DNA from 3 places in the Streptomyces sp. NPDC041784 genome. Region 1 is predicted to be linked to each of the others. Evidence: riboswitches for the same ligand, from Rfam matches in the RefSeq annotation. Region 1 holds a riboswitch; each other region holds the start of a gene.
The links. A riboswitch is a leader RNA that binds a small molecule or an ion and turns the genes downstream of it on or off. The one in region 1 is predicted to bind cyclic di-AMP.
Positions count from the first base shown of each region.

Region 2: it holds a riboswitch for cyclic di-AMP, as region 1 does, so the genes downstream of both, ACZ6D7_RS28070 (M23 family metallopeptidase) here and ACZ6D7_RS12685 (transglycosylase family protein) in region 1, are expected to answer to the same signal.
Region 3: it holds a riboswitch for cyclic di-AMP, as region 1 does, so the genes downstream of both, ACZ6D7_RS45855 (M23 family metallopeptidase) here and ACZ6D7_RS12685 (transglycosylase family protein) in region 1, are expected to answer to the same signal.

Region 1 covers NZ_JBVJAB010000005.1:95,415-105,054, reverse strand. Annotated here, with positions in the region: gene ACZ6D7_RS12725 (HNH endonuclease family protein) at 1-731, shown strand, start outside; gene ACZ6D7_RS12720 (DUF6086 family protein) at 808-1,236, shown strand; gene ACZ6D7_RS12715 (hypothetical protein) at 1,282-1,665, opposite strand; gene ACZ6D7_RS12710 (glycoside hydrolase domain-containing protein) at 1,868-2,698, shown strand; gene ACZ6D7_RS12705 (SurA N-terminal domain-containing protein) at 2,898-3,545, shown strand; gene ACZ6D7_RS12700 (nucleoside triphosphate pyrophosphohydrolase) at 3,691-4,674, shown strand; gene ACZ6D7_RS12695 (cytochrome P450 family protein) at 4,914-6,206, shown strand; gene ACZ6D7_RS12690 (transglycosylase family protein) at 6,409-7,416, shown strand; cyclic di-AMP (ydaO/yuaA leader) riboswitch at 7,622-7,790, shown strand; gene ACZ6D7_RS12685 (transglycosylase family protein) at 7,794-8,507, shown strand; gene eno (phosphopyruvate hydratase) at 8,848-9,640, shown strand, end outside.
Region 2 covers NZ_JBVJAB010000014.1:65,634-75,273, reverse strand. Annotated here, with positions in the region: gene ACZ6D7_RS28085 (DNA gyrase/topoisomerase IV subunit A) at 1-2,282, opposite strand, end outside; gene ACZ6D7_RS28080 (M16 family metallopeptidase) at 2,588-3,937, shown strand; gene ACZ6D7_RS28075 (M16 family metallopeptidase) at 3,934-5,322, shown strand; cyclic di-AMP (ydaO/yuaA leader) riboswitch at 5,525-5,691, shown strand; gene ACZ6D7_RS28070 (M23 family metallopeptidase) at 5,706-6,449, shown strand; gene ACZ6D7_RS28065 (GntR family transcriptional regulator) at 6,638-7,333, shown strand; gene ACZ6D7_RS28060 (HPr family phosphocarrier protein) at 7,682-7,963, opposite strand; gene ACZ6D7_RS28055 (bifunctional acetate--CoA ligase family protein/GNAT family N-acetyltransferase) at 8,145-9,640, shown strand, end outside.
Region 3 covers NZ_JBVJAB010000057.1:16,106-25,745, forward strand. Annotated here, with positions in the region: gene ACZ6D7_RS45835 (MFS transporter) at 599-2,023, shown strand; gene lhgO (L-2-hydroxyglutarate oxidase) at 2,103-3,320, shown strand; gene trmB (tRNA (guanosine(46)-N7)-methyltransferase TrmB) at 3,362-4,231, shown strand; gene ACZ6D7_RS45850 (PrsW family intramembrane metalloprotease) at 4,281-5,663, shown strand; gene ACZ6D7_RS45855 (M23 family metallopeptidase) at 5,786-6,826, opposite strand; cyclic di-AMP (ydaO/yuaA leader) riboswitch at 6,836-7,001, opposite strand; tRNA gene ACZ6D7_RS45860 (tRNA-Met) at 7,319-7,392, opposite strand; gene ACZ6D7_RS45865 (dihydrofolate reductase family protein) at 7,440-8,570, opposite strand; gene ACZ6D7_RS45870 (MarR family winged helix-turn-helix transcriptional regulator) at 8,655-9,173, shown strand; gene ACZ6D7_RS45875 (GTP cyclohydrolase II) at 9,370-9,640, shown strand, end outside.

The DNA of each region.
Region 1 (9,640 bases):
TGAGGGGTGGGACGGCGACGGCCGTCGCACTGATGTGCGCCATGGCCTCGGTGGCCGTGGCCGGCTGCACCGACCTGACCACCGGATCTGATTCCGGCTCCGGGGGAGCCGGGTCGACGGCCGGCGGGGGAGCGGCCCTCGCGGCCGCCGAGTCGCTGACGGTGAAGGGGCGTGCCCCGAAGACCGGCTACGACCGGGGGAAGTTCGGCAGCCCCTGGGCGGACACGGACTCCAACGGCTGTGGCACCCGGGACGACATACTCAAACGCGACCTGGAGGAGGTGAGGTTCACCGGCGGCGACTGCAAGGTGTCCTACGGCGTGCTGGAGTCGGACCCGTACTCCGGCAAGGACGTGACCTACCGGCGCGGTGCGAGCAAGGTCGACATCGACCATGTCGTCGCGCTGTCCGACGCCTGGCAGAAGGGCGCGAAGTACTGGGACGCCGGGAAGCGGATAGCGCTCGCCAACGACCCGCTCAACCTCCTGGCGGTCGACGCGAGCACCAACCGTTCCAAGGGTGACGGTGACACGGCGACCTGGCTGCCGCCGAACAAGTCCTACCGCTGCCCGTACGTCGCGGCACAGGTCGCCGTGAAGAAGAAGTACGGCCTGTGGGTCAGCGCGGCGGAGAAGTCCGCGATGGAGAAGGTCCTCTCGACCTGCCCCGACCAGAAGCTCCCCACCGGCGGCAACCCGACGAATGCACCGGACCGCTTCCACGCGGACTGAGTGAAACGAACGGTTGACCGAATGGGTTCACCGATGAGGCACCCCTTGTGAGACAGAGACCCTCTGTGAGGCACCCATGAGCTACATCTTCACCGTCAGAGAGGCCGACGAGGACGTCTGGGAACCGGCGCTCGCCGTGGGTCAGTTGTTCATGGGCGGGGTCGAGGCCCTCAGCAGGCGGATCCTCAAGGTGCCGAGCGGGCTCGACGACATCTCGGGCGACTGGGTCATGGTCGACCCCGAGGCCTACGCGGCGTTCGTCGACGCGGCGCTGAAGAGACGGGGCCGTACGACCCACTCCGAGTTCATCACCATGCTGGACGGCCTGATGCCCGTGATGATCATGCTTGCGGACAAGGCCGGCGCGGTCGTCACGCCGACGACCCACGCCGAGCGCGTCTATCTGGAGTGGGCCAGGGAGGAGGACCGCGTGCTGCACGGGCACGTGTGGGAGAACCATGACGGCTCCGTCACGGTATGGAAGACCGGCGTGATCCATCCATGAGGCGGACGGGCGGCCCAGGGCCAGGTCCAGGTCCAGGGCCAGGTCCTAGCGTCCGTACGGATACCCCTGCTGGTACGGGGGCTGCCCGTACGCCACCGCCGGCATCGGGTTGACCTTCTTGTCGAACACGGCGAACAGGATCAGCCAGGTCGCCACCAGCAGGGTCACGATGACCGCGATGCCCATGAACGCGTCGCCGTCATCCTCGGCGGTGGTCACGGCCCACGGCAGGGTCACGCACTCGTACAGGGCGAACGCGGCGAAGGCGCCCCAGTCCGAGGGGAGACCGCGGCGGATCCCCACGTAGAGGAAGGGCACCCAGACCAGCAGGCCCAGCGAGCACCACGCCAGGGCCGTCCAGGCCACCCGTTGTATCCAGCCGCCCGGCAGCCGTCTCTCCGCGCCCGTCGTCATGGCTGTCGTCGTCATCCTCATCGCCCCCCAAGTCGGCAGGGGGCCAGGGTAGGCCACGAACGTGCCGCGGCAGGCCGCCCCTCCTTTACCGTGACATGAGCGAATCTTGTGGCGATGGGGAACCCGTGTTTCCCGATCGCGGGGACGGCACCGGTTACGGTGCGAACGCTTCGTACGTACATGACATGCGAACGCGTGAACGAACATTGGGGTGGGAATGGCCGAGCACCGGCAGTCCAGGAAGCGCAGATACATCACGTGGGGCGTGGCGGGCGCCGCCGTGCTCGCGGGCGCCGGCATCGCGGCGCAGACGTCGATGGCCGCGACCACCTGGCCCGCGCAGAAGACGTACACCGGCCGGGCGTTCGACACGTGCACCGCGCCCTCGCTGTCCGCGATGAAGGCATGGAAGACCGACGGCTTCTACGGTGCCGCGGCCGTCTACATCGGCGGCAAGAACCGCGGCTGTGCCCAGCCCAACCTCACCGCGTCCTGGGTGAAGTCGGTCAACACCGCCGGCTGGAAGCTCATCCCGCTCTACGTCGGCGCCCAGCCGCCCTGCCAGACCAGCGCCAACCCCGAGAAGCTCACCGCCGCCACGGCCGCCTCCCTCGGCGCCACGGACGCGGCGGACGCGGTCGCCAAGGCCTCGGCGCTCGGAATGAAGGCAGGCAGCCCGATCTACCTCGACATGGAGCCGTACGACATCACGAACAAGTCGTGCAACGACGCCGTGCTGACGTACGTGCGTTCGTTCACCAAGACGCTGCGCGCCAAGACGTACCGCGCCGGGTACTACGGCTTCAGCAGTTCCAGCGCCAAGGCGATCGCCACCGCGACGGACAAGACGGACCTGCCGGGCAATCTCTGGTACGCGCTGTGGGACAAGCAGAACACCACGACCGCCGACTGGCCGTGGGGCGCGACCCAGTTCACCAACCACAGCCGGGGTCACCAGTACATGGTCAACAGCAAGGAGACGCGGGGCGGTTACACCATCACCGTGGACCGCGACGCGTGGGACGCCCCGGTCGCCCTGATCGGCTGACCCGGACCGCGCGGGTGCGGGGCTGACCCGGGTACGCGGCTGACCCCTCGTACCGACGAGCGGGCGGCCCGCGGGCGCGGCGGTGCCCGAAGTCCTGGTGAATCGTTGGTCGAATGGGTTGGCCCCAGGCGCCCCACTGCCTACCATCGATCACCGCAAGACTTTGTGCACCGTCGCACAATCTCCTCGGGAGGTTTCCTTGCCCCGCCGTCGCCGTCGCACCGCGCTTCTGCTGTCCGCCGCGATCGCGGCCGCCCCCCTCCTCACCGCCTGCGGGAACGACGCGCATCCCGGCGCGGCGGCCGTCGTGGGCGACCAGCGGATCACCGTCTCCCAGCTGGAGAACCGGGTGAACGAGGTCCGCGCGGCCCAGCGCGCGGCGGTCCCCGACGACACCCAGTACGCACAGGTCGTCGCCCAGACCGGCAGTCTCACCCGCGACACCCTGCACGGCATGGTCCTCGACCGGGTGCTGCACCGGGCCGCCGAGGACGCGGGGATCACCGTCAGCCGCAACGAGGTCCAGCAGATGAGGGCCGGCCTGGAGCAGCAGGCGGGCGGCGCGAAGGGCCTGGAGACGACATGGCTCCAGCAGTACGGCATCCCGCCCCAGCGCCTCGACGACAACCTGGGCCTCCAGCTGGAGGCCCAGAAGCTCGCCACGAAGCTCGGCACGGACACCAGCCAGCAGGTCTTCTGGGACACCCTCTCCAAGGCGTCCAAGGAACTCGGCGTCGACCTCAACCCGCGCTACGGCAGCTGGGACCCGAAGAAGGTCAGCCGGGTGGACGCCCAGACGCCGTGGGTACGGGAGATCACGTCCGCGGGAACCCAGCAGCCGACCTGACGACATCACCGGCGGGTCTGCCTGACGACGTGACCAGCCGGTCTGCCTGACGATATGACCGACCGGCCCGTCTGACGATATGACCGGCCGATCGGTCTGTGGACAACGGGCGAGGCGGCCGGCGGGCGTGGGTTACGTTCGAGGTGTGAACGATGTGACCGCACCCACCGGCTCCTCGACGGGCCGCGTCGTCCTGCTCACCACCAGCCACCGCGTCGCCCCCGGCCTGCTCTCCTGGCCCGCCTGGCAGGCCCTGCGCACGGCGGACCGCGTGCTGTGCGCGGACGGCGCGCATCCGCAGCTGCCGTATCTGAGGGAGGCGGGCATAGCGGTCGAGGAGACCTCCCCGACTGCCGAGGCCCTGGTCGCGGCCTGCGCGGACGGCCGCACGGTCGTGGTCGTCGCGACGGGCGAGGGCGAACCGGCCCTCACCGACGGCCTGGCCCGCCTGGCCGGCTCCGGCCGGGTGTCGATGCCCGAACTGGAACTCCTGCCCGCCTCCTACGACCTCCCCGGCGCCCGCCTCCTCGACCTCGTCCAGGTCATGGACCGTATCCGCGCCGAGTGCCCCTGGTCCTCCCAGCAGACCCACAAGGGCCTGGCGAAGTACGCGGTCGAGGAGTCGTACGAACTGGTCGAGGCGATCGAGGACGGCGACCACGACGAACTCCGCGAGGAACTGGGCGATGTCCTGCTCCAGGTCGTCTTCCACGCCCGCATCGCCGAGGAGGACGAGGAGTCGCCCTTCTCCGTCGACGACGTGGCGGCCACGATCGTCACCAAGCTCATCCACCGCCACCCCCATGTCTTCGGCGACGCCACGGCCACGACCCCGGAGGAGGTCAAGGAGCACTGGCTCCGCACCAAGGCGGTCGAGAAGCGCCGTGCGTCGGTGACGGACGGCGTCCCCCTCCACCAGCCGGCCCTGGCCCTGGCCTCCAAACTGGCCTCGCGAGTCCGCTCGGCCGACCTGGACGTCCCCCTCCCGGCCGTCGAGGGCATCGGCTACGACCTCCTGGCCCTGGCCGCCCGCGCCGAGTCGGAGGGCGTCGACCCCGAGGCGGCCCTGCGCGCGGCGGCCCGGGCCTACCGGGACGCGATCCGGACCACCGAAGGGGTGGTGGGTTAATACGGCGGGCCTCTGAGCGGGCGTCGAGGCGCGGAGGCCTGTACGAACGGGAGTTGGCGGCCGAGGTGACTGAACCGCGGCTCGGCTCGCGAGGGCGGCCGAATGCCGTTCCCCGGCCGCCGCCACCCGGCGCACCGCCCTCCCCCCAGCCCTCCCCCCAGCCCCCCAGCCCTCACCCTCCCAGTCCTCCCCACCGCCCTCCGCAAGGCCCTCGCCAGGAACCCCGCTACCGTCGAGGAGTGACCAGCAAGCCCACCCCCGCCACCCCCGCCCCGGAACTCTTCACCTGGGAGTTCGCCACCGACCCCTACCCGGCCTACGCCTGGCTGCGCGAGCACGCCCCCGTGCACCGGACGCGGCTGCCGAGCGGGGTGGAGGCCTGGCTGGTCACCCGGTACACGGACGCCAAGCAGGCCCTCGCGGACCAGCGGCTCTCCAAGAACCCGGCGCATCACGACGAGCCCGCGCACGCCAAGGGGAAGACCGGCATCCCCGGGGAGCGCAAGGCGGAGCTGATGACGCATCTGCTGAACATCGACCCGCCGGACCACACCCGGCTGCGGCGGCTGGTCAGCAAGGCGTTCACACCCCGCCGGGTCGCCGAGTTCGCGCCCCGGGTGCAGGAGCTGACCGACCAGCTCATCGACCGGTTCGCCCGGGAGGGCGGCGCCGACCTCATCCACGACTTCGCCTTCCCGCTCCCCATCTACGCCATCTGCGACCTGCTCGGTGTCCCCCGCGAGGACCAGGACGACTTCCGGGACTGGGCGGGCATGATGATCCGGCACGGGGGCGGGCCCCGGGGCGGGGTCGCACGGTCCGTGAAGAAGATGCGCGGCTATCTCGCCGAGCTGATCCACCGCAAGCGCGAGGCCCTGCCCGCCGAGCCGGGCACCGGCGAGGACCTCATCTCCGGTCTCATCCGCGCCTCCGACCACGGCGAGCACCTCACCGAGAACGAGGCCGCGGCGATGGCCTTCATCCTGCTGTTCGCCGGCTTCGAGACCACCGTCAACCTCATCGGCAACGGCACCTACGCCCTCCTCACCCACCCCGAGCAGCGCCGCCGCCTCCAGGACTCCCTGGCCACACCCGACCGCACCCTTCTGGAGACCGGCGTCGAGGAACTCCTGCGCTACGACGGCCCCGTCGAACTGGCCACCTGGCGCTTCGCCACCGAGCCCCTCACCCTCGGCGGCGAGGACATCGCCGCCGGCGACCCCGTCCTCGTCGTCCTCGCCGCCGCCGATCGCGATCCGGCCCGGTTCACCGACCCCGACACACTCGATCTCTCCCGCCGCGACAACCAGCACCTCGGCTACGGCCACGGCATCCACTACTGCCTCGGCGCCCCGCTGGCCCGGCTGGAGGGCCAGACCGCCCTGGCCACCCTCCTCACCCGGCTTCCGGACCTCCGACTCGCTGTGGATCCGTCCGACTTGAGGTGGCGCGGCGGGCTCATCATGCGCGGACTGCGCACCCTGCCGGTCGAGTTCACGCCGGTGCGTGACGGAGCGATGTCCGCTCGGTGACTGACCGCACGTCAACCGGAGTGTGACGGTCCGGCGAAGCGAAGGTGACCGACTCTCACGTCTGTGATCTTCACGTGATCTGCGCGGCATTAACTTGTGACAAGTGATCGTCTGCCGATACGTTCACTCGTCAGCGCGGCCCATGCGATTGCATCCGCACCGCCGCCGCGCCGGTCAGTGCTGTCCAGAGAAAGGCCCCCGCATGCTCTCCGGGAACGGTCGTCACCGTCGCCCCCGTCAGGCTCCGGCCCTCCTCGTGGCCGCGGGCGTGACCGGCTCCGCCATCGCCATCCCGCTGCTCGGCGCCTCCGGAGCGAGCGCGGCCGACGGCACGGTGTGGGACAAGGTGGCGCAGTGCGAGACCGGCGGCTCCTGGAGCGCCGACAAGGGCGACGGCGAGTACGGCGGCCTGAGCCTCACCCAGGACGACTGGGAGACGTACGGCGGACTCGACTACGCCGACAGCCCCGACCTGGCCAGCCGTAACCAGCAGATCGCCGTCGCGCAGGAGCTCCTCGCGGCCGAGGGGGTCGGCGCGTGGGGCACCTGCGGGCTGACGTCCGGGCTGACCGAGGAGTCGGGCGCGCTCGACGTGGACACCGGCGTGGCTGACGACTCATCCGGTTCCTCCGGTTTGTCCGACCTGTCCAAGGGGTCGTCCAACTCCTCGAACTCCGACAAGTCCGGTAAGTCCGACAGCTCCGGTACGTCCGGTGACACCGGTGACACCGGTGACTCCGATGCGGACTCGTCCGCTGATTCCTCGAAGGATTCGCCGAGTTCGTCCCCTTCGTCCTCTTCCTCCTCCGCTGCCGAGGGCGACTCGGCGGCCTCCGACGGCTCCGCGAAGCCGGGGGACGCACAGGCGGACGACAGCTCGCCCACGGCAACCCCCGAAGCGGACGAGTCGGACAAGTCGGTGCAGGACGTCGGTTCTTGGGACCTCGTCGACACCGGCTCCCTCGGCTCCGGCCGCCACCGCGGCACCACCGCCGACGAGGCCCTGATCGACAACACCACGACCGCGTCCTCCGGCCGGCATGCCGCCTCCGTCTACACGGTCCTGGAGGGCGACTCCCTCGTCTCCATCGCCGACTCCCTTGGCCTCGACGGCGGATGGCGCGCCCTCTACGCCGAGAACCGGGACCTCATCGGTGCCGACCCGAGCGACATCACCCCCGGTCAGACGCTGGACACAGGGGTTCAATAGGGCGGGAACGCCCAGAAAAACACCGGGAGTTCACGTCACACTTCGCGCCGAATGTCCGGTTTGGTGAAAGTGTGGGATGAGTCTCAGAAGCCCTGATCGTCTTTGGAATTCCGCCGATCGCGTGTCTACGGTCGGGACCGCTCGGCAATCCGAGCCCCGGCCGTCGCAACGCCGAATCCTGCCAGTGGCAGTCCGGGAACAGTCGTCGCGTCAAGCGCCGTAGGCAGGAGCGGGGGACCCAAGGTAAGTGCCGGGCGCAGCGGTTGACGCTGGATCCGGCTTGGGGTGAAGCCGTGCGCCGCAAGGTGCGCGGCCGGGCAACTCAACCGGCCCGAACCCGACAGCTCACCTCGCAGGCGTCGGTGAGGGGATCCACCATGCTGTTTTCCGGTAAGGGCAAGCACCGCCGTCCGTCCAGGACCACCCGCGTCGCCGCTCTGGCGGGCGTCACCGGTGTCGCCATCGCCGCCCCGCTGATGGCGGCCGGCAACGCCTCCGCCGCCACCGCCTCCGAGTGGGACGCGGTCGCCCAGTGCGAGTCCGGCGGCAACTGGTCCATCAACACCGGCAACGGCTACTACGGCGGCCTTCAGTTCTCCGCCTCCACCTGGGCCGCGTACGGCGGCACCGCCTACGCCTCCCGCGCCGACCTGGCCTCCAAGGCGCAGCAGATCACCGTCGCCGAGAAGGTCCTCGCGGGCCAGGGCAAGGGTGCCTGGCCGGTCTGCGGCGTAAGCCTGTCGAGCACGCCGTACAGCGGTGGCAGCGCCTCGACCGGCTCCGGCAGCCCCTCCTCGTCCTCCTCGGACAGCGCCGCCTCCCGCTCCACCGAGCAGCAGACCGCCTCCCGCTCCGCCGAGCGCCCGGCCGCCACCAAGAGCGAGCAGAGCACCAAGACCGTCACCACCCCGACCGGCAAGAAGGTCAAGAAGGGCGACGGCGAGTACAAGGTCGTCAAGGGTGACACCCTCAGCACCATCGCCGAGAAGCGCAAGGTCAAGGGCGGCTGGCAGAAGCTGTTCGAGCTGAACAAGGACGTCGTCCAGGACGCCGACCTGATCTACCCGGGCCAGCAGCTGCACCTGAAGTGACCCCCCGGCCGGGTCGTCGTCCCCCAGTGACACCCGGCCCCCAGCGGGACCACAGCTTCCCCACAAGCGGGTCCCGCACACTGAAGACCTCGTGAGGGTCACCCCCGTCCCCACGGGCCCCCGCTCCGGTGCGTGTTCCCCCGTACGCACCGGGGCGGGGTTTTTTCTGCCCCGTAACTTCGCCTCCGCGCCACCCGCCCTTTGTTCCGGACGGAAACAATAGGTACGGTCTCTCTGTCCACGGGGCGGTCGGTCGGCTGCCGAGGCCCCGAAGACGGTTAGGCTCTAGTCGCAAGGCCCACGCGGCCCCGCACAACCAGCGTCACATCCCAAGAAGGAGATGCTCGTGCCGTCCATCGACGTCGTCGTAGCCCGGGAAATCCTCGACTCGCGAGGCAACCCCACCGTCGAGGTCGAGGTCGGCCTCGACGACGGCAGCACGGGTCGTGCCGCCGTTCCCTCCGGTGCCTCGACGGGCGCCTTCGAGGCCATCGAGCTCCGCGACGGTGACCCGAACCGCTACCAGGGCAAGGGTGTCGAGAAGGCCGTCCTCGCCGTCATCGAGCAGATCGGCCCGGAGCTGGTCGGCTACGACGCCACCGAGCAGCGCCTGATCGACCAGGCCATGTTCGACCTGGACGCCACCGACAACAAGGGCTCGCTCGGCGCCAACGCCATCCTCGGCGTCTCCCTCGCCGTCGCCCACGCCGCCTCCGAGGCCAGCGACCTCCCGCTCTTCCGCTACCTGGGCGGCCCCAACGCGCACCTGCTGCCGGTGCCGATGATGAACATCCTGAACGGCGGCTCGCACGCCGACTCCAACGTGGACATCCAGGAGTTCATGATCGCCCCGATCGGCGCGGAGTCCTTCTCCGAGGCCCTGCGCTGGGGCACCGAGGTCTACCACACCCTCAAGAAGGTCCTGAAGTCGAAGGGCCTGTCCACCGGCCTCGGCGACGAGGGCGGCTTCGCCCCGAACCTCGGCTCCAACCGTGAGGCCCTCGACCTCATCCTCGAGGCCATCAAGGAAGCCGGTTACGCGCCGGGCGAGCAGATCGCCCTCGCGCTCGACGTCGCCGCGTCCGAGTTCTACAAGGACGGCAAGTACCAGTTCGAGGGCAAGGACCGCTCGG
Region 2 (9,640 bases), on a different contig from region 1:
CAGCGCACACCGCCGGTGGCACGGCCCTTGCGCGGGTACTGGTCGAACGGCGTCACCTTGGCCGTCGTCTGGACGGAGTCGTCCAGCGTGCCGCGCGAGCCGGCCACCGTGAAGACCACCGCGTCGGCCGCCGGGTCCACCGCGGAGAACGAGATCACCTTCGCGCCCTCGGTGAGCTTGATACCCGCCATACCGCCGGCCGGGCGGCCCTGCGGGCGGACCTGCGCGGCCTGGTAGCGCAGCAGCTGGGCGTCGTCGGTGATGAAGACCAGGTCCTCCTCGCCGGTGCGCAGCTCCAGCGCGCCCACGATCCGGTCGCCCTCCTTGAGGGTGATGACCTCCAGCTCGTCCTTGTTGGAGGGATAGTCGGGCACCACCCGCTTGACCACGCCCTGCTCGGTGCCCAGGGCCAGACCCGGCGACGACTCGTCGAGCGTGATCAGGCAGACCACCGTCTCGTCGCCCTCCAGGGAGACGAACTCCGACAGCGGGGCGCCGCCCGAGAGGTTGGGCGCCGACGCCGTGTCCGGGAGCTGCGGCAGGTCGACGACGTTGATCCGCAGCAGCCGGCCCGCCGAGGTGACCGCGCCGATCTCCCCGCGCGCGGTGGCCGGCACGGCGGAGACGATCACGTCGTGCTTGGCGCGCTTGCCGTCCTCGTCCTCGGCGAAGGGCTCGGCGTTCGCCGTGCGGGCCAGCAGGCCCGTGGAGGACAGCAGGACCCGGCAGGGGTCGTCCGCGACCTGGAGCGGCACGGCGGAGGCCGCACTGCCCGACGACTCCATCAGGACCGTACGGCGCTCGGTGCCGAACTTCTTGGCCACCGCGGCCAGTTCGGCGGAGACCAGCTTGCGCAGCTCCGCGTCCGACTCCAGGATCCGGGTCAGCTCGGCGATCTCCGCGTTGAGCCGCTCCTTCTCCGCGTCCAGCTCGATGCGGTCGTACTTGGTCAGACGGCGCAGGGGCGTGTCCAGGATGTACTGGGTCTGGATGTCCGACAGCGAGAAGCGCTCCATCAGGCGCTCCTTCGCCTGCGCGCTGTTCTCGCTGGACCGGATCAGCCGGATGACCTCGTCGATGTCGACGAGCGCCGTCAGCAGGCCCTCCACCAGGTGCAGCCGGTCGCGGCGCTTGGTGCGGCGGAACTCGCTGCGCCGGCGGACGACGTTGAAGCGGTGGTCGAGGTAGACCTCCAGCAGTTCCTTCAGGCCCAGCGTGAGCGGCTGGCCGTCCACCAGCGCCACGTTGTTGATGCCGAAGGACTCCTCCATCGGCGTCAGCTTGTAGAGCTGCTCCAGGACCGCCTCCGGCACGAAGCCGTTCTTGATCTCGATGACCAGGCGCAGGCCGTGCGCGCGGTCGGTGAGGTCCTTGACGTCGGCGATGCCCTGGATCTTCTTCGAGCCGACCAGGTCCTTGATCTTCGCGATGACCTTCTCGGGGCCGACCGTGAAGGGCAGTTCGGTGATCACCAGGCCCTTGCGGCGGGCGGTCACGGTCTCCACCGACACCGTGGCGCGGATCTTGAAGGTGCCGCGGCCCGTCTCGTACGCGTCCCGGATGCCGGAGAGGCCGACGACCCGGCCGCCGGTGGGCAGGTCGGGGCCCGGGACGAACTTCATCAGGGCGTCCAGATCCGCGTTGGGGTGGCGGATCAGATGACGGGCGGCCGCGATCACCTCGCCCAGGTTGTGCGGCGGCATGTTCGTGGCCATGCCGACCGCGATCCCGGACGAGCCGTTGACCAGCAGGTTCGGGAACGCGGCGGGCAGCGCCACCGGCTCCTGCTCCTGGCCGTCGTAGTTGGGCGTGAAGTCGACCGTGTCCTCGTCGATCGACTCCGTCATCAGGCTCGTCGCCTCGGCCTGGCGGCACTCGGTGTACCGCATCGCGGCCGGCGGGTCGTCGTTGCCCAGCGAGCCGAAGTTGCCGTGGCCGTCGACCAGCGGCACGCGCATGGAGAAGGGCTGGGCCATCCGCACCAGGGCGTCGTAGATCGACGCGTCGCCGTGCGGGTGCAGCTTGCCCATGACCTCGCCGACCACGCGCGCGCACTTCACATAGCCGCGGTCGGGGCGCAGCCCCATCTCGTTCATCTGGTAGACGATGCGGCGGTGCACCGGCTTGAGGCCGTCGCGGGCGTCAGGCAGGGCGCGGGAGTAGATGACCGAGTACGCGTACTCGAGGAAGGAGCCCTGCATCTCGTCGACGACGTCGATGTCGAGGATCCGCTCCTCGTACGAGTCGTCGGGCGGCGGGGTCTTCGTGCTGCGGCGGGCCATCGCTGCCGGCTCCTTGCTGAGGCGTGGGACGGGATCTGACGCGGACCATTGTGGACCGTGGCACTGACAAGACGGGCCAGGACCCGGTGTCGGCCGCCCGCCCCGGTGCAGGGAGGCGCCGTACCTGCCACGGTTGCCCGCAGGCTACGCCATCGCGTCGGCGTCCCCTTTCCCGCTCTCGATTCTCGCTCTCGGCGTACGACCTCCGGGAACTTCGCCGACCGACCGCACGCTTGCATAAAGTGACAGGACCGGCAGGAACCGCGCGGTTTCGACGACCGCGTCCGCGATCGGAAGGGATGTACATGCCCATGGGTCACACGGCCACAGACCAGGCAGGCACCGGGGGCCTGACAGCGACCGAGCACCGCCTGGCCAACGGGCTGCGCGTGGTGCTCTCGGAGGACCATCTGACCCCCGTCGCGGCGGTGTGCCTCTGGTACGACGTCGGCTCGCGCCATGAAGTCAAGGGCCGTACCGGCCTGGCTCACCTTTTCGAGCACCTGATGTTCCAGGGCTCCGGGCAGGTCAAGGGCAACGGCCACTTCGAACTGGTCCAGGGCGCCGGCGGCTCGCTCAACGGCACCACCAGCTTCGAGCGCACCAACTACTTCGAGACCATGCCCGCCCACCAGCTGGAGCTCGCCCTCTGGCTGGAGGCCGACCGCATGGGCTCCCTGCTGGCCGCCCTGGACGACGAGTCCATGGAGAACCAGCGCGACGTGGTGAAGAACGAGCGCCGCCAGCGCTACGACAACGTCCCCTACGGCACCGCGTTCGAGCGGCTGACCGCGCTCGCCTACCCGGACGGCCACCCCTACCACCACACGCCGATCGGCTCGATGGCCGACCTGGACGCGGCGACGCTGGAGGACGCGCGCGCCTTCTTCCGCACGTACTACGCGCCCAACAACGCCGTCCTGTCGGTCGTCGGCGACATCGACCCGGAGCGCACGCTCGCCTGGATCGAGAAGTACTTCGGCTCCATCCCCGCCCACGACGGCAAGCCCGCCCCGCGCGACGGCGCGCTCCCCGAGGTCATGGGCGAGCAGCTGCGCGAGATCGTCGAGGAGGAGGTCCCGGCCCGCGCCCTGATGGCCGCCTACCGTCTGCCGCACGACGGCACGCGCGCGTGCGACGCGGCCGACCTGGCGCTCACCGCCCTCGGCGGCGGCGAGTCCTCCCGCCTGTACAACCGGCTGGTGCGCCGCGACCGTACGGCCGTCGCGGCCGGCTTCGGCCTGCTGCGGCTCTCCGGGGCCCCCTCCCTGGGCTGGCTGGACGTGAAGACGTCCGGGGACGTCGAGGTGCCCGTCATCGAGGCCGCCATCGACGAGGAACTCGCCCGGTTCGCCGAGGAGGGCCCGACGGCCGAGGAAATGGAACGCGCCCAGGCCCAGTTGGAGCGCGAGTGGCTGGACCGGCTCGGCACGGTCGCCGGCCGCGCGGACGAACTGTGCCGCTTCGCCGTCCTGTTCGGCGACCCGCAGCTCGCCCTGACCGCCGTCCAGCGCGTGCTGGAGGTGACGCCCGAGGAGGTGCGGGAGGTCGCCAAGGCCCGCCTGCGCCCCGACAACCGCGCGGTGCTCGTCTACGAGCCGACCGCCCCCGAAGCCACCGCCGACCAGGACGAGAACGAGGAGGCGGCCCAGTGACCGAGCTCGCCGCGATGGAGTTCCACCCGCAGCCCCACGCGGGCGAGGCCAAGCCGTGGGCGTTCCCGGCGCCCGAGCGCGGCACGCTGGACAACGGCCTGACCGTGCTGCACTGCCACCGCCCCGGCCAGCAGGTCGTCGCCGTCGAGGTCATCCTCGACGCGCCCCTGGACGCCGAGCCGGACGGTCTGGACGGCGTCGCCACGATCATGGCGCGGGCCTTCTCCGAGGGCACCGACAAGCACTCCGCCGAGGAGTTCGCCGCCGAGCTGGAGCGCTGCGGTGCCACCCTCGACGCGCACGCAGACCACCCCGGTGTCCGCCTGAGCCTGGAGGTCCCGGCCTCGCGTCTGCCGAAGGCGCTCGGCCTGGTCGCCGACGCCCTGCGCGCGCCCGCGTTCGCCGACAGCGAGGTCGAGCGCCTCGTCCGCAACCGCCTGGACGAGATCCCGCACGAGCTGGCCAACCCCTCCCGCCGCGCCGCCAAGGAACTGTCCAAGGAGCTGTTCCCGGCCACCGTGCGCATGTCGCGGCCCCGCCAGGGCACCGCGGACACGGTCGAGAAGATCGACTCCGCCGCCGTACGGGCCTTCTACGAGAAGCACGTCCGGCCCGCCACGGGCACCGCCGTGATCGTCGGCGACCTCACCGGCGTCGACCTGGAGGCGCTGCTGGGCGACACCCTGGGCGCCTGGACGGGCTCTCAGGCCCAGCCGCGGCCCGTTCCGCCGGTGACCGCCGACGACGCCGGCCGGGTCGTCATCGTGGACCGCCCGGGTGCCGTCCAGACGCAGCTGCTGATCGGCCGGATCGGCGCCGACCGGCACGACCGGGTGTGGGCGGCACAGGTGCTCGGCACGTACTGCCTGGGCGGCACCCTCACCTCCCGCCTGGACCGCGTCCTGCGCGAGGAGAAGGGCTACACCTACGGCGTGCGGGCGTTCGGCCAGGTCCTGCGCTCCGCCCCGGACGGCACGGGTGCCGCGATGCTCGCCATCAGCGGCTCCGTCGACACCCCGAACACCGGGCCGGCCCTCGACGACCTGTGGAAGGTGCTGCGCACCCTCGCCGCCGAGGGGCTCACCGACGCCGAACGCGACGTCGCCGTGCAGAACCTGGTCGGAGTGGCGCCGCTGAAGTACGAGACCGCCGCGGCCGTCGCGAGCACGCTCGCCGACCAGGTCGAGCAGTACCTGCCCGACGACTACCAGGCCACGCTCTACCAGCAGTTGGCCGCGACCGGCACCGTGGAGGCCACCGCGGCCGCCGTGAGCGCCTTCCCGGTGGACCGCCTGGTGACCGTCCTCGTGGGCGACGCCTCCCAGATCAAGGAGGCCGTGGAGGCCCTCGGGATCGGCGAGGTGAAGGTCGTCTCCGCCGAGTAGCCGCGCACAACGGCACACGCGTGTGGGGGCCCTGGGGGACGGAGAGGTCACCAGGGCCCTCAGATGTCCGAATTGATGCGGAGGCTGCCTGTCTGGCCTGTGGCGTGCGCTACAAAAACCGTGATCCGTTTGAGGATTGAAAGCGGCGGCGCATAGCGTCATGCGGGCTGTTCGTCGGGCAGTGCGCCGCATCCGCGGCACCGGACAGTCATCGCCGAGTCCCCGTACGGCGCGAGCCAGGGGAGCCGGGGACCCACTCTGTGCAGTCCCTGGGGTGAATCGGACGCCCGCGCGAACGCGAGGGGGCCCGTAGGAGACCTTCCTGCTCCGAACCCGTCAGCTAACCCGGTAGGCGAGAAGGAAGGAAAGGACCGCTCAACTTCATGGCGTTCACCTGCGCCACCGGGAAGCACCGTCGTCCCAGCCGGATGCAGCGCACCACCGCCCGCGCGGCGGGTGTGGCGGCGCTCACCACCACCGGTGTCATGGCCACCGTTGCCTCCTCCCCGGCCTTCGCCGCGGAGCCCACCCCCGAACAGACCGGGCTGATCCCCGTCGTCACCGCCGGCGAGGCCGTCGCCGAGCAGATCGACGACCAGGTCGTCGCGCAGAAGGAGGCCGCCTTCGAGGAGGCCGCCCGCGAGGCTGCCGCCAAGAAGGCCGAGGAGGAGCGCGAGGCACGCGTGCGTGCCGCCCGCGAGGCCGAGCGCAAGCGCCTCAACACGTTCGTGCTGCCGATCAGCGGCTCCTACGTGTCCACCGGCTACCAGGCCAGCAGCTCCCTGTGGTCCTCCGGCAGCCACACCGGCGTCGACTTCCACGCCGCCAGCGGCACCTCGGTGCACGCGGTCGGCCTGGGCACCGTCGTGGAGGCCGGCTGGGGCGGGGCGTACGGCAACCAGGTCGTCATCAAGATGAACGACGGCACGTACACCCAGTACGGTCACCTGTCGTCCATCGGCGTCTCGGTGGGCCAGCAGGTCACCCCGGGCCAGCAGATCGGCCTGTCCGGCGCGACCGGCAACGTCACCGGCGCGCACCTGCACTTCGAGGCCCGCACGACGGCGGAGTACGGCTCGGACATGGACCCGGTCGCCTACCTCCGCGCGCACGGCGTGAACATCTGACGACACACGGCGACAGATCGTGCAGCCCCGGCCCCCTCGGCCGGGGCTTTCGTCGTTTTCGGGACCCCGCTGTCCAAAAAATATCCCTGGATTCCGGCCCGCCGTCGGAAATTCCGGCTCATTGCAATAGAGTCACGGAACACACGTCAATCGTCGACGTTTCACGGGGATTAAGGCGGAGGTCGGTCATGCGTATTCCGGCGCATTCGGTGTGCACGGCGATCCGGGACGACATCGTCGCGGGTGTCTACGAGCGCGGCAGCCGCCTCACCGAGGAACTTCTCGCCCGCCGCTACGGTGTTTCCCGGGTCCCTGTCCGCGAGGCGCTGCGCACCCTGGAGGCCGAGGGCTTCGTCGTCACGCGGCGGCACGCGGGCGCGTGCGTCGCGGAGCCGACCGAGCACGAGGCGGCCGACCTGCTGGAGATGCGCATGCTCCTGGAACCGCTCGGGGCCGCGCGGGCCGCCCAGCGGCGCACCGAGGCCCATCTGAAGGTGCTGCGCGGACTGGTCCGGCTGGGCCAGGAGCGGGCCAGGAGGGGCAACAGCGAGGATCTGCGCTCCCTGGGCGGCTGGTTCCACGAGACGCTCGCCCAGGCCTCCGGAAGCCATGCCCTGACCTCGATGCTCACCCAGCTCCGGCACAAGATCGCTTGGATGTACGCGGTGGACGCCCCGGCCGACCCGGTGGAGTCCTGGGCCCAGCACGGCGCGATCGTGGACGCGGTGGCGCGCGGCGACGGCGAGCGCGCGCGGGCGGTCACGGCGCTGCACACCGAGCGCGCGACGGCCGTGCACCGGCTGCGCTTTTCCGGCGGGACCGAGCGCGCCGACCGTGTGAGGACTTCGCAACCTCCCGTAAACATGACGGGTCTGCGGCATTAACACGGGGGCCGTATACAAAGAAGGGATATTTGGCGGAGAGGTATTTCCGCTGCCCTTTTCGTTGCGCGCCCGGAAATTCCGGTGACGCGCTCTTCGCATGCCCGGGTCCGGGTTTCCGGGTATGCCGCCGGTAATTCCTCGCCGGGTCGGCGACAGCCCGGCCCGGCAAAACACCGGCCCGGCGAAAACGCGGCCCGGTGAAAGCCGTACCCGGCGCTGGCCCGGCCCGGTGAACCCGGCCTGAGCCCCCTGAGCTGCCCTGGGCGGCTGTGCGGAAGCCGGCCGGGAACCGCGGAGCCGCGCCGCCCCTGAGGGCGACGCGGCTCGGCGTGTGACTCGACCCGGAACTCAGACGGTCTCGGGAAGCTCCTCGAGACCCTCGGCGACCAGCTTCGCCAGCCGGTCGAGGGCGGCGTCCGCACCCTCGGCGTCGGTGGCGAGGACGATCTCCTCGCCACCCTGGGCGCCGAGGCCGAGGACGGCCAGCATGGAGGCCGCGTTGACGGGGTTGCCGTCGGCCTTGGCGATCGTTACCGGGACGCCTGCGGCCGTGGCGGCTCGGACGAAGATGGAAGCGGGGCGGGCGTGGAGGCCCTCGGCCCAGCCGACGTTGACGCGGCGCTCAGCCATGTGTTGCTGCCCTTCGGTTCTCATGTTGTCTAGACCAGTGTTCCACACGTGAAGCCTGAGAGGAACGGGTCATGCGTCCCGTTCCCCTGGTGGTGGTCGTCGGATCGCGGCCTCGATCCGACCTCCGTCCTCCACAGACTGCCTCGCGCCGTTGTCGTACGCGAGCCGTACTCTGGGCCCCATGCAGAGCGCCTCGGACCGGCACGAGTACCCCGCCCACTGGGAGGCCGACGTGGTGCTGCGCGACGGCGGCACCGCGCGCATCCGCCCCATCACCGTTGATGACGCCGAGCGCCTGGTCAGCTTCTACGAGCAGGTGTCGGACGAGTCGAAGTACTACCGCTTCTTCGCGCCCTACCCGCGACTGTCCGCAAAGGACGTCCACCGCTTCACGCACCACGACTTTGTGGACAGGGTGGGACTCGCGGCCACGGTCGGCGGCGAGTTCATCGCAACCGTACGCTATGACCGCATTGGCGCCGACGGCATGGCCGCCTCCGCACCGGCCGACGAGGCCGAGGTCGCCTTCCTCGTGCAGGACGCCCACCAGGGCCGTGGCGTCGCCTCCGCCCTCCTCGAACACATCGCGGCCGTCGCCCGCGAGCGCGGCATCCGCCGGTTCGCCGCCGAGGTGCTCCCCGCCAACACCAAGATGATCAAGGTGTTCACGGACGCCGGCTACACCCAGAAGCGCAGCTTCGAGGACGGCGTCGTCCGCCTGGAGTTCGGCCTCGAGCCCACCGAGCGCTCCCTGGCCGTGCAGCGCGCGCGGGAACAGCGCGCCGAGGCCCACTCGGTACGGCGCCTGCTGGTGCCCGGCTCCGTCGCCGTCGTCGGCACCGGCCGCACCCCCGGCGGCGTCGGCCGCAGCGTCCTCGGCAACCTGAGGGAGGCCGGCTTCACCGGGCGCCTGTACGCCGTCAACAAGGCGTTCCCCGAGGATCTCGAGGACCTCGACGGCGTGCCCGCCCACCGCTCCGTGCGCGAGATCGAGGAGCCCGTCGACCTGGTGGTCGTCGCCGTCCCCGCCGAGCAGGTGCCCGAGGTCGTCACCGAGTGCGGCGAACACGGCGTCCAGGGACTGGTGGTCCTCTCCGCCGGCTACGCCGAGAGCGGCCCCGACGGACGCGAGCGCCAGCGCGCGCTCGTCCGGCACGCGCGCGCGTACGGCATGCGGATCATCGGCCCCAACGCCTTCGGCGTCGTCAACACCTCCCCGCAGGTGCGGCTCAACGCCTCCCTGGCCCCGGAGATGCCCCGCCCGGGCCGGATCGGTCTGTTCGCCCAGTCCGGCGCCATCGGCATCGCCCTGCTCTCCCGCCTCCACCGGCGCGGCGGCGGCGTCACCGGCACCACCGGCGTCTCCACCTTCATCTCCTCCGGCAACCGCGCGGACGTCTCCGGCAACGATGTCGTCCAGTACTGGTACGACGACCCCGACACCGATGTCGCCCTGATGTACCTGGAGTCCATCGGCAACCCGCGCAAATTCACCCGACTCGCCCGGCGCACCGCCGCGGCGAAGCCGCTGGTGGTCGTCCAGGGCGCCGGCTCCGCCCCGCAGGGACACGCCGTCCGCGCGACCCGGCTGCCGTACGCCACGGTCTCCGCGCTGCTGCGCCAGGCCGGGGTGATCCGCGTCGACACCATCACCGAACTGGTCGACGCGGGCCTGCT
Region 3 (9,640 bases), on a different contig from region 1:
GTGCGCCCATGTAGGGGCGGCGGCACCGGTGGGAGCGGCGGCGTGCACCCCGGTGTCTGCGACGTGAATGCGCCCCCGATACGCTCCCCCAAAACGCCCTGCACGCCCTCGATTTCCATGGTGGGAGGCGTTGTCACCGATGGAACAGAGGGTCGGTTTTCGGCCAATTCCCGAGCATACGCTCGGTGTCGGGAACGCCGCGAGCAGGCTCCGCACACGCTCCGTACACACGCGCGTGCCCTGGACGGGCAGCGCCGGCCCGGGAGACGGACTCCGCCTCCCGGACCGTTCCGCCGCCCGCGGGGATGAAGGCGGCGGTGTCCCCCAGCCCACTGGATCCAGTACAGCGGGCCGACCCACGCACGGCCCATGGAACCGCTCCCCCGGTGGCCGGAGAAGAGCGCACACACGGGCGCACGGCCACACAGCGGGAGCACGCCGCGACAGACCGTACCGAAGCCCGCACTTCAGTACGGACCACAATCCCGCCATCCGGAAGAATGCCCCTTAACGCTTGGGATGCGGCGAACTACGCTGGGTTTACGAATGCCGCGTGGTTATGCCAGTGCGGCAGCCGTCTGTGTCGAGGGGTGGCGCAATGTCCAGGGAGCAACGCGGGCCGAACGAAAAGCTCGGCGCCGTTCTCGCCCTCGCGGGAATCAGCAACGCAGGACTCGCGCGACGCGTCAACGACCTTGGCGCTCAACGCGGGTTGACTCTTCGCTACGACAAGACGTCCGTGGCGCGCTGGGTGTCGAAGGGCATGGTGCCGCAGGGTGCCGCGCCGCACCTCATCGCGGCCGCCATCGGACAGAAGCTCGGCCGCCCGGTGCCGCTCCACGAGATCGGCCTGGCGGACGCGGACCCCGCGCCCGAAGTGGGCCTCGCCTTCCCCAGGGACGTCGGCCAGGCCGTGCGCTCGGCCACCGAGCTCTACCGCCTCGACCTCGCCGGCCGCCGGGCCGGCTCCGGGGGCATCTGGCAGTCGCTGGCCGGATCATTCGCAGTAAGCGCGTACGCAACGCCTGCCTCACGTTGGCTGATAACCCCGGCCGACAGTTCGGTGGCACGCGAGGCCTTCTCCCTGGAGGGGTCCGGCGCACCGCTCAAAGTCGGCCACAGCGATGTGCAGAAGCTGCGGGAGGCCGCCGAGGACGCCAGGCGCTGGGACTCCAAGTACGGAGGCGGCGACTGGCGTTCGTCCATGGTGCCGGAGTGCCTGCGGGTGGAGGCGGCGCCGCTGCTGCTCGGGGCGTACTCCGACGAGGTCGGCCGCGCCCTGTTCGGGGCGAGCGCCGAACTGACCCGGCTGGCCGGGTGGATGGCCTTCGACACCGGCCAGCAGGAGGCGGCGCAGCGGTACTACATCCAGGCGCTGCGGCTCGCGCGCGCGGCGGCGGACGTGCCGCTGGGGGGCTACGTGCTGGCATCGATGTCGCTCCAGGCGACCTACCGGGGCTTCGGCGACGAGGGCGTCGATCTCGCGCAGGCCGCGCTCGAACGCAACCGGGGGCTGGCGACGGCCCGCACGATGAGCTTCTTCCGCCTGGTCGAGGCCCGGGCACACGCGCGTGCGGGGGACGCGCAGGCCGCCGGGGCGGCTCTCAAGGCGGCCGAGAGCTGGCTGGAGCGGGCCCGCGAGGGCGACCACGACCCGTCCTGGCTCGGCTTCTACTCCTACGACCGGTTCGCCGCCGACGCCGCGGAGTGCTACCGCGATCTGAAGCTGCCGCGCCAGGTCCGCCGTTTCACGGAGCAGGCGCTGTCGCAGCCGACCGAGGAGTTCGTGCGCTCGCACGGGCTGCGGCTGGTGGTCTCGGCGGTCGCCGAACTGGAGTCGGGGAACCTCGACGCGGCGTGCGAGCAGGGGGTGCGGGCGGTGGAGGTCGCCGGGCGGATCTCCTCCGCCCGGACCACCGAGTACGTGAAGGATCTTCTGCACCGGCTGGAACCGTACGGGGACGAGCCCCGGGTGGTGGAGCTGCGGGAACGGGCTCGGCCGCTGCTGATGGCCCCCGCCTGAAAGAACCGCCCCGGGCCGGCCGCGGTCCCCCGCGTTTGAAGGCACTGTCAGTGGTGCAGTGCACTATCGAACGCGGGAGGTGGTGCAGGTGCGGACCATTGCGTACGACTGTGACGTGCTCATCGTCGGTGGGGGCATCGTCGGGCTGTCAGTGGCGTACGCGATCACGCGGGCCGCGCCGGGGACGCACGTGACGGTGCTGGAGAAGGAGCCCGGGCCGGCCCGGCACCAGACGGGGCGCAACAGCGGGGTGATCCACAGCGGGATCTACTACCGGCCGGGTTCGCTGAAGGCGCGGTACGCGGTGCGGGGCGCCGCCGAGATGACGAAGTTCTGCGCGGAGTACGGCGTCCCGCACGCCGTCACCGGCAAGCTGATCGTCGCCACGGACCGCGCCGAGCTGCCCCTGCTGCACGCGCTCGTCCAGCGCGGCCGGGAGAACGGCATAGCGGTGCGGGAACTGGGCGCCGCCCAGATCGCGGAGTACGAGCCCGAGGTGCGGGGGCTCGCCGCGATCCATGTGGCCTCGACCGGGATCTGCGACTTCTCGGCGGTCGCCCGCCGGCTCGGCGAGGCGTCCGGCGCGGAGATCCGCTACGGCGAGCGGGTCGTCCGGATCGACCGGCGGCCCGAGCGGGGCGTCGCCGTGCTCACCGCGCGCGGGGACGTCGTACGCGGCCGGGTGCTGGTGAACTGCGCCGGGCTGTACTGCGACGAGATCGCCCGGATGACGGGCGACGAGCCCGAGGCGCGGATCGTGCCGTTCCGCGGGGAGTACTACGAGCTGACCCGGTCCGCTCTGGTGCGGGGCCTGGTCTATCCGGTGCCCGACCCCGCGTTCCCGTTCCTCGGGGTGCATCTGACCAGGGGCATCGACGGAGGTGTGCACGTCGGGCCCAACGCGGTGCCGGCGCTGGCCCGCGAGGGGTACGGCTGGGGTGTCGTACGGCCGCGGGAGGCGCTGGCGACGGCGGCGTGGCCCGGGGTGTGGCGGATGGGCCGGCGGCACTGGCGGTACGGGGCCGGGGAGCTGCGGCGGTCGGTGTCGAAGGGCGCGTTCGTGACGGCGGTGCGGCGGATGCTGCCGGCGGTGGAGCCGGCGGACCTGGTGCGCGCCGGGGCCGGGGTGCGGGCCCAGGCGGTGCTGCGCGACGGCGGGCTGGTGGACGACTTCCTGATACAGGAGGGGCCGCGCGCGGTGCACGTGCTGAACGCGCCCTCGCCCGCGGCGACGGCCTCGCTGCCGATCGGGCGGGAGGTGGCCCGGCGGGCGCTGGGGGTGCTGGACGCCCGGTGAGCGGCACCCGCACGGTTGGGCGCCGTAAAATCGTCCCCACTGTGTCTGAATTCCTTGACTCTCCCGAAGCCTCCCGGCCCGTCCCCGGCACGCCTGGCACCCCTGGCGCGCCCGGTGTCCCGGGTGGTGCCGACCATGTCCCCGGTGTCTCCGTGCGGCACACCCGTGCCAAGGGGGAGCCCCGGTTTCCCGACGGGCCGATGGCCGACCCCGCCGGGTCGCACTTCGAGCGGCGGATCCGGAGCTTCCAGCCCCGGCGGAGCCGGGTGACGGCCGGGCAGGCCGACGCCCTCCAGCGGCTGTGGTCGAAGTGGGGCCTGGACATCGACGGGCGCCGCGTCGATCTCGCCGAGCTGTTCGGGAACGACCTGCCGGTGGTCCTGGAGATCGGCTTCGGGATGGGGGAGGCCACCGCGCAGATGGCGGCCGCCGACCCCGGCACCAACATCCTCGCCGTGGACGTGCACACCCCCGGCCAGGGCAATCTGCTCAACCTCGCCGACCACAACGGGCTGACCAACGTCCGGGTGGCCAACGGCGACGCGATCATCCTGCTGCGGGAGATGCTGTCGGCCGACTCGCTCGACGGCCTGCGGGTGTACTTCCCCGACCCGTGGCCCAAGAAGCGGCACCACAAGCGGCGGCTGATCCAGCCGGAGTTCCTGGACCTCGTCGCCACGCGGCTGCGGCCGGGGGCGATCGTGCACTGCGCGACCGACTGGGAGCCGTACGCGGAGCAGATGCTGGAAGTGCTCACCGCGCACCCCCGCTTCGAGAACACCCGGGCCGACGGCGGGTTCGCGCCGCGGCCCGACTTCCGGCCGCTGACCCGTTTCGAGGGGCAGGGGCTGGACAAGGGTCATGTGGTGAACGACCTGCTCTTCCGTCGCGTACAGCACGGGGACCACTGACCCAGAAACCCCCTCCACCACAGTCCTCTCCCTCGTTAGGGTCGATGCCGTGGCCATCAGTCCCCCGTTTCCGCCGTACCCCCCGCGCCCCGGCGGCCCCGCCCCGGACGGTGCGCTGCGGCACGCGCACTGGTGGCAGCGCGCATGGGTGCGCTACGGGGCGCTCATCACCCTGCTCGCGCTGTCCGGGCTGGTCATCCTGGCGCTGGTGCGCGAACAGACCGGCACCGAGGGGTTCCTGGTCGGCCTGGGGCTCGCGGTGCTGCCGGTGCCGCTGCTGGTCGCCGCGTTCCGGTGGCTGGACCGGGTGGAGCCCGGACCCTGGCGGAACCTGGTGTTCGCGTTCGCCTGGGGGGCCTGCGCGGCGGCGCTGATAGCCATCGTCGCCAACAGCTTCGCGACCCGGTGGATAGCGACCGCGACCGCCGACCCGTCCAGCGCCGACACCCTCGGGGCGACGGTCATAGCGCCGGTCGTCGAGGAGTCCGCGAAGGCGGCGGCCGTCCTGCTCGTCTTCCTGTTCCGCAGGCGGGACTTCACCGGGATCGTCGACGGGGTGGTCATAGCCGGGGTCACCGCCACCGGCTTCGCGTTCACCGAGAACATCCTCTACCTGGGCACCGCCTTCGGCACCGACCAGTTGACCGGCGACAGCGGCATCGCCTCGGTCACCGCCGCGACCTTCTTCGTGCGCATCGTGATGTCACCGTTCGCGCACCCCCTCTTCACCGTCCTGACCGGCATCGGCTTCGGCATCGCCGCGTTCTCCGGGGACCGCCAGCGGCTGCGCCGCGTGCTGCTCCCCCTGTGCGGACTGCTGCTCGCGATGGGCATGCACGCCCTGTGGAACGGCTCCGCGACCTTCGGCGAGCTGGGGTTCTTCGCGGTGTACGCGTCGTTCATGGTGCCCGCGTTCGGCCTGCTGACCTGGCTGGTGGTCTGGACGCGCCAGCGGGAGCTGCGCACCGTGCGCGAGGAGCTGCCCGCCTACACGGCGGCAGGCTGGCTCACCCCGGCCGAGCCGTTCGCGCTCGGCTCGATGCGGGCCCGGCGGCTGGCCCGTGAGTACGCCCGACAGCACCTGGGCAGGCCGGCCGCGCGGGCGGTGGCCGAGTACGAGGCGTACGCCACGTCCCTGGCGTTCCTGCGGCACCGGGGCCGCCGCGGGCGGGCGGGCGCCGACTTCGTCGTACGGGAACGGGAGCTGCTGAACGAGCTGTGGCGGCGCAAGGACGTCGCCCGCCCCGCCCTGGACCACGCGGCCCGGATGACGGCCCCGCCGGTCCGGGTCCCGGTGGCGCCGTGGCCGGTGTACGGGGTGTACGGGCAGGGCCAGGGGTACGGGCATCCCGCAGCGTACGGATACGGCTATCCGGCGGCTTACGGATATCCGGCGGCGCCTCATCCCGTCCACAACCCCTATCAGTCGTAGGGGCACGGACGGTTCGCCGCCGGAGCGGGCGGGCGCCATGGGTGCGGGGGGAGACAGACCGGCGGCCCTGACGTCGGGGGGGTGTCGTCAGGGCCGCCGGGGACTGGTCAGGAGCTGCTGTCTCAGGGGTTGAGGCCCTTGCTGCGCAGCCAGGCCGCCGGGTCGATGCCCTCCGCGCTGCCGCCCGCGTGGACCTCCAGGTGGAGGTGGGCGCCGGTGACGTTGCCGGTGGCGCCGACGCGGCCGATGACATCGCCGGTCGCGACCTTCTGGCCGACGCTGACGCTGATCGACGACTGGTGGGCGAACCAGATCTCGGTGCCGTCGTCGAGGGTGAGCACGGTCTTGTAGCCGTACGAGCCGTCCCAGCCCGCCGACGTGATCGTGCCGCTGTGCACGGCCTTGATCAGGGTGCCCGTGGGGGCGGCGAAGTCGAGGCCGGTGTGGTAGCCGGAGGACCAGTAAGGGCCGGCCTGACCGAAGGTCGAGGTGATGGTGTACGAGGAGGTCGGCAGCGTGTACTGCTTGGCCAGCTCGGCGAGGCGCGCGGCCTCGGCCTTCTCCCTGGCCTCCGCCTCGGCCTTCTCCTTGGCGGCGGCGGCCTTGGCCTCCGCCTCCTTCTCGGCCTTGGCGACCGCGTCGGCCTCGGCCTTGGCGACGGCGGCCGCGGCCGCTTCGGCGGCCTTGGTCTCGATCTGGGTCTGCTGCGACTCGGCCTGGGCCATGATCCGGCTGCGCAGGGCCTCGCCGGCGTCGGTGGCGCTCTGGGTGTCGTCGTCGGCCTCGGTGGCGACGCTGCCGAAGGTGCTGAGCGCGGGCGCGGCGTCCTGGACGGGCTCGTCGTCGGAGATGAGCGAGCCGACGTTGGGCAGGTCCGGCATGGAGATGGAGACCGGGGCCTTGCCGGTGTTGGCGCTGGCCATCCCGCCCGCGCTGACGGCGGCTATGACGCCGACGCCGAGAACGGTGGAGCTACGGGCGAACCCGCCGCCACGCTGCTTGGCGACCCGGTGCTTGCCCCGGACCGGGCGAACGGACTCCGCAGTGGGGTTCCATTCCTCCCAGGGGCCCTCGTCGGTGCGGTAGCTGCCATAGGCGAGGGTCTCGGTGGACCGCTGGCTCGGCACGAACGGGGCTTCGGGGGCAGGCCGGTTGGACGCCACGCGGGCGTACTCCTTTCCTTCCGTCGCCTACCGGGTTAGCTGACGGGTTCGGAGCGGGAAGGTCTCCTACGCGCGTATACCGTTCGTGACTCTGCGAGTTCACGGCGGCTTCCGTGCGATTCACCCCAAGGTGGTGGTTCCCCGGTTCCCTTGCGGGATTCGGCGCGTGCGCACGGAGCCGACTCTTGTGACGGCTGGGACGACCGCGCTGCGTTATCGAACGTTAATAGACCTGGGGGCGGGTTTCCAAGCTGTTCCACTTGATCAACTACTTTTCCGGCCTGGACTTTCGGGCCATGAACGATGAAAAACGGGCGAGTTGACCGGCGGCGCTCTTACCCCGGGAACCGTTCAGTAGTCACCCGCGTTTTGATGGTGACTCACTCGTTATGCACAGAGCGGTCGGCCGATCACAGGGAGTGAGGGAATGGGGAGAGCACACAACACCGAGGGCCGGAACCCTGATTAAGGATTCCGGCCCTCGGATATCAGTAGCGGGGACAGGATTTGAACCTGCGACCTCTGGGTTATGAGCCCAGCGAGCTACCGAGCTGCTCCACCCCGCGGCGATGAACACCACTCTACGCTATCCACGGGGCGGAAAGCACATCGCTTATCCGGGCAGGTGGCGGTTGGGTTCCTGGGCCCGCTCCGCGTACTCCGGCAGGACGACGACATCGACGCCGTGGGCCGCGAGGAGACCGCTGCCGTCCGCGGCCGTCACGAAGGTGTCGGGCTCCCGCCAGGCGGTGACGACCCGCCGCACACCCGCGTCGAGGATGAGCCGGGCGCAGGGCGTGGGCCGGGAGGAGCGGACGGCGCAGGGTTCGAGGCTGCTGTAGACGGTGGCGTCGGCGAGCCGGGGGTCGGCGGGGTCGAGCTTGGCGAGGGCGGCCTCCTCGGCGTGCGCATGCGGGTCGCCGGCCTCGCGGGAGTGGCCGCGCGCCAGTTCCGTCCCGTCGGCGGCCACGACCACCGCGCCCACGCTGAACGCCGTGTCCGACGGCGGGCACTGGGCGGCCAGCTCGCAGGCGAGGGCGAGCCAGTGCCGGTCGGCGGCGGCGGGGACGTCTCCGGTGCCGGGGGCGGTGGGCTCGTAGCGCATGAGGACGACGTCCTCGATCCGCCGGGTCTCGGTCAGCCGCAGGCGTCCGCCCTGGTAGGCGCCGGGGCCGAAGAGGCGGGGCGCGTCCGGGTCGCCCACCAGGAGCGGGGCGAGGACGAGCTGGAGTTCGTCGGCGAGGCCCTGCCGGAGCAGCTGGGTGTGGATCGTCCCGCCACCCTCGACCATGAGCCGGCGGACCCCGCGCTCGTCGTGCAGGTGCGTGAGGAGCCGCCGCCAGTCCAGCTCGGGGCCGAGCGGGACGACGTCCGCCGCGATGCCGAGCGCCCGGGCCCGCGCGGCGCCCTTCTCCGTCGTGTACACGACCTTCTCGCCGCCGGTGTGCCAGAACCGGGCCGCCGGGTCGAGGTCGCCGGAGCCGCTGACGGTGACCTTGAGGGGGTACTCCGGCCGGCCCGCGGCGACCCGGGCGGCGCGGCGGTCGGGGGAGTTCACCAGCAGGCGGGGGTTGTCGGCGCGGATGGTGCCGGCGCCGATCAGGATCGCGTCGACGGAGGCCCGTACCGCGTCGACGCGGTCGAAGTCGGCGGGGCTGGAGAGGAGCAGGCGCTCGGGGGTGGTGTCGTCCAGGAAGCCGTCGAGGGAGACGGCGGCGGACAGCAGGACGTGCGGGTACGGCATCGGCGCGGCTCTCTTCGGCTGTTCGGACGACGGGTCTTGACTCAAGCTCTTGGTTCAAGTTTGAAACAAACCTACACTGGGTGCATGACGACCCGCTGGCTCACACCCGAGGAGCAGCGCGCCTGGCGCGCGTACATGGCCGGCTACCTCCTCCTGGAGGACGCGATCGACCGGCAGCTCCAGCAGGACGCCGGCATGCCCCACCTGTACTACTCCATCCTGACCAACCTCTCCGAGACACCGGAGCGGCGGCTGCGGATGACCGACCTCGCGGAGCGGCTGAAGATCACCCGCAGCAGGCTGACGTACGCCGTGTCCCGTCTGGAGAAGGACGGGCTGGTGGGGCGCGAGGACTGCCGCTGGGACAAGCGCGGGAGCGTCGCGGTCCTGACGGACGAAGGCATGGCGGTACTGGAGAACGCAGCGCCCGGCCATGTCGAGACGGTCCGCGCCGCCCTCTTCGACCGGCTCACCCCGGAACAGGTGGGACAGCTGGAGGAGATCTTCACGCAGGTCGCGCGCGGGTTCCAGGGCGGTGGCGGCGAGGCCGGGCCCGAGGATCTGCCGTGGCGCCGGCGTTCGTCGCCGTGCTCCGGGACCTAATAGGGCGCGCATGAGGCGCGCATGAGGCGTCCACGAGGCGTCGACGAGGCGCACCACGAGTCACCTCATGAGTCACCCCACAAACCAGTTGCTTCAATTTTAAAACATGGGGTAGGGTCTCGTTTCGCCGGATCTGCTTCAAATCTGAAGCAGAACACCGGCACTGTTCACGGCCCACCGGAACCGGGAGACCCGCATGCCCGACACCCCTGCCGCCACCCAGCGTGCCCGCGTCCGGGTACCGCTCCGCTTCCCCGACGGCTACTCCGTCGACGCCGAGCTGGTCACCTTCCACGGCCTGGCCGACGGCCAGGAGCACCTCGCCGTCGTTCTCGGCGAGCCGGGCGAGATCCCGCTGGTCCGGCTGCACTCCGAGTGCCTGACCGGCGATGTCTTCGGCTCCGCCCGCTGCGACTGCGGTCCCCAGCTGCGCGAGGCCGTCGAGCGCATAGCCGAGACCGGCGGCG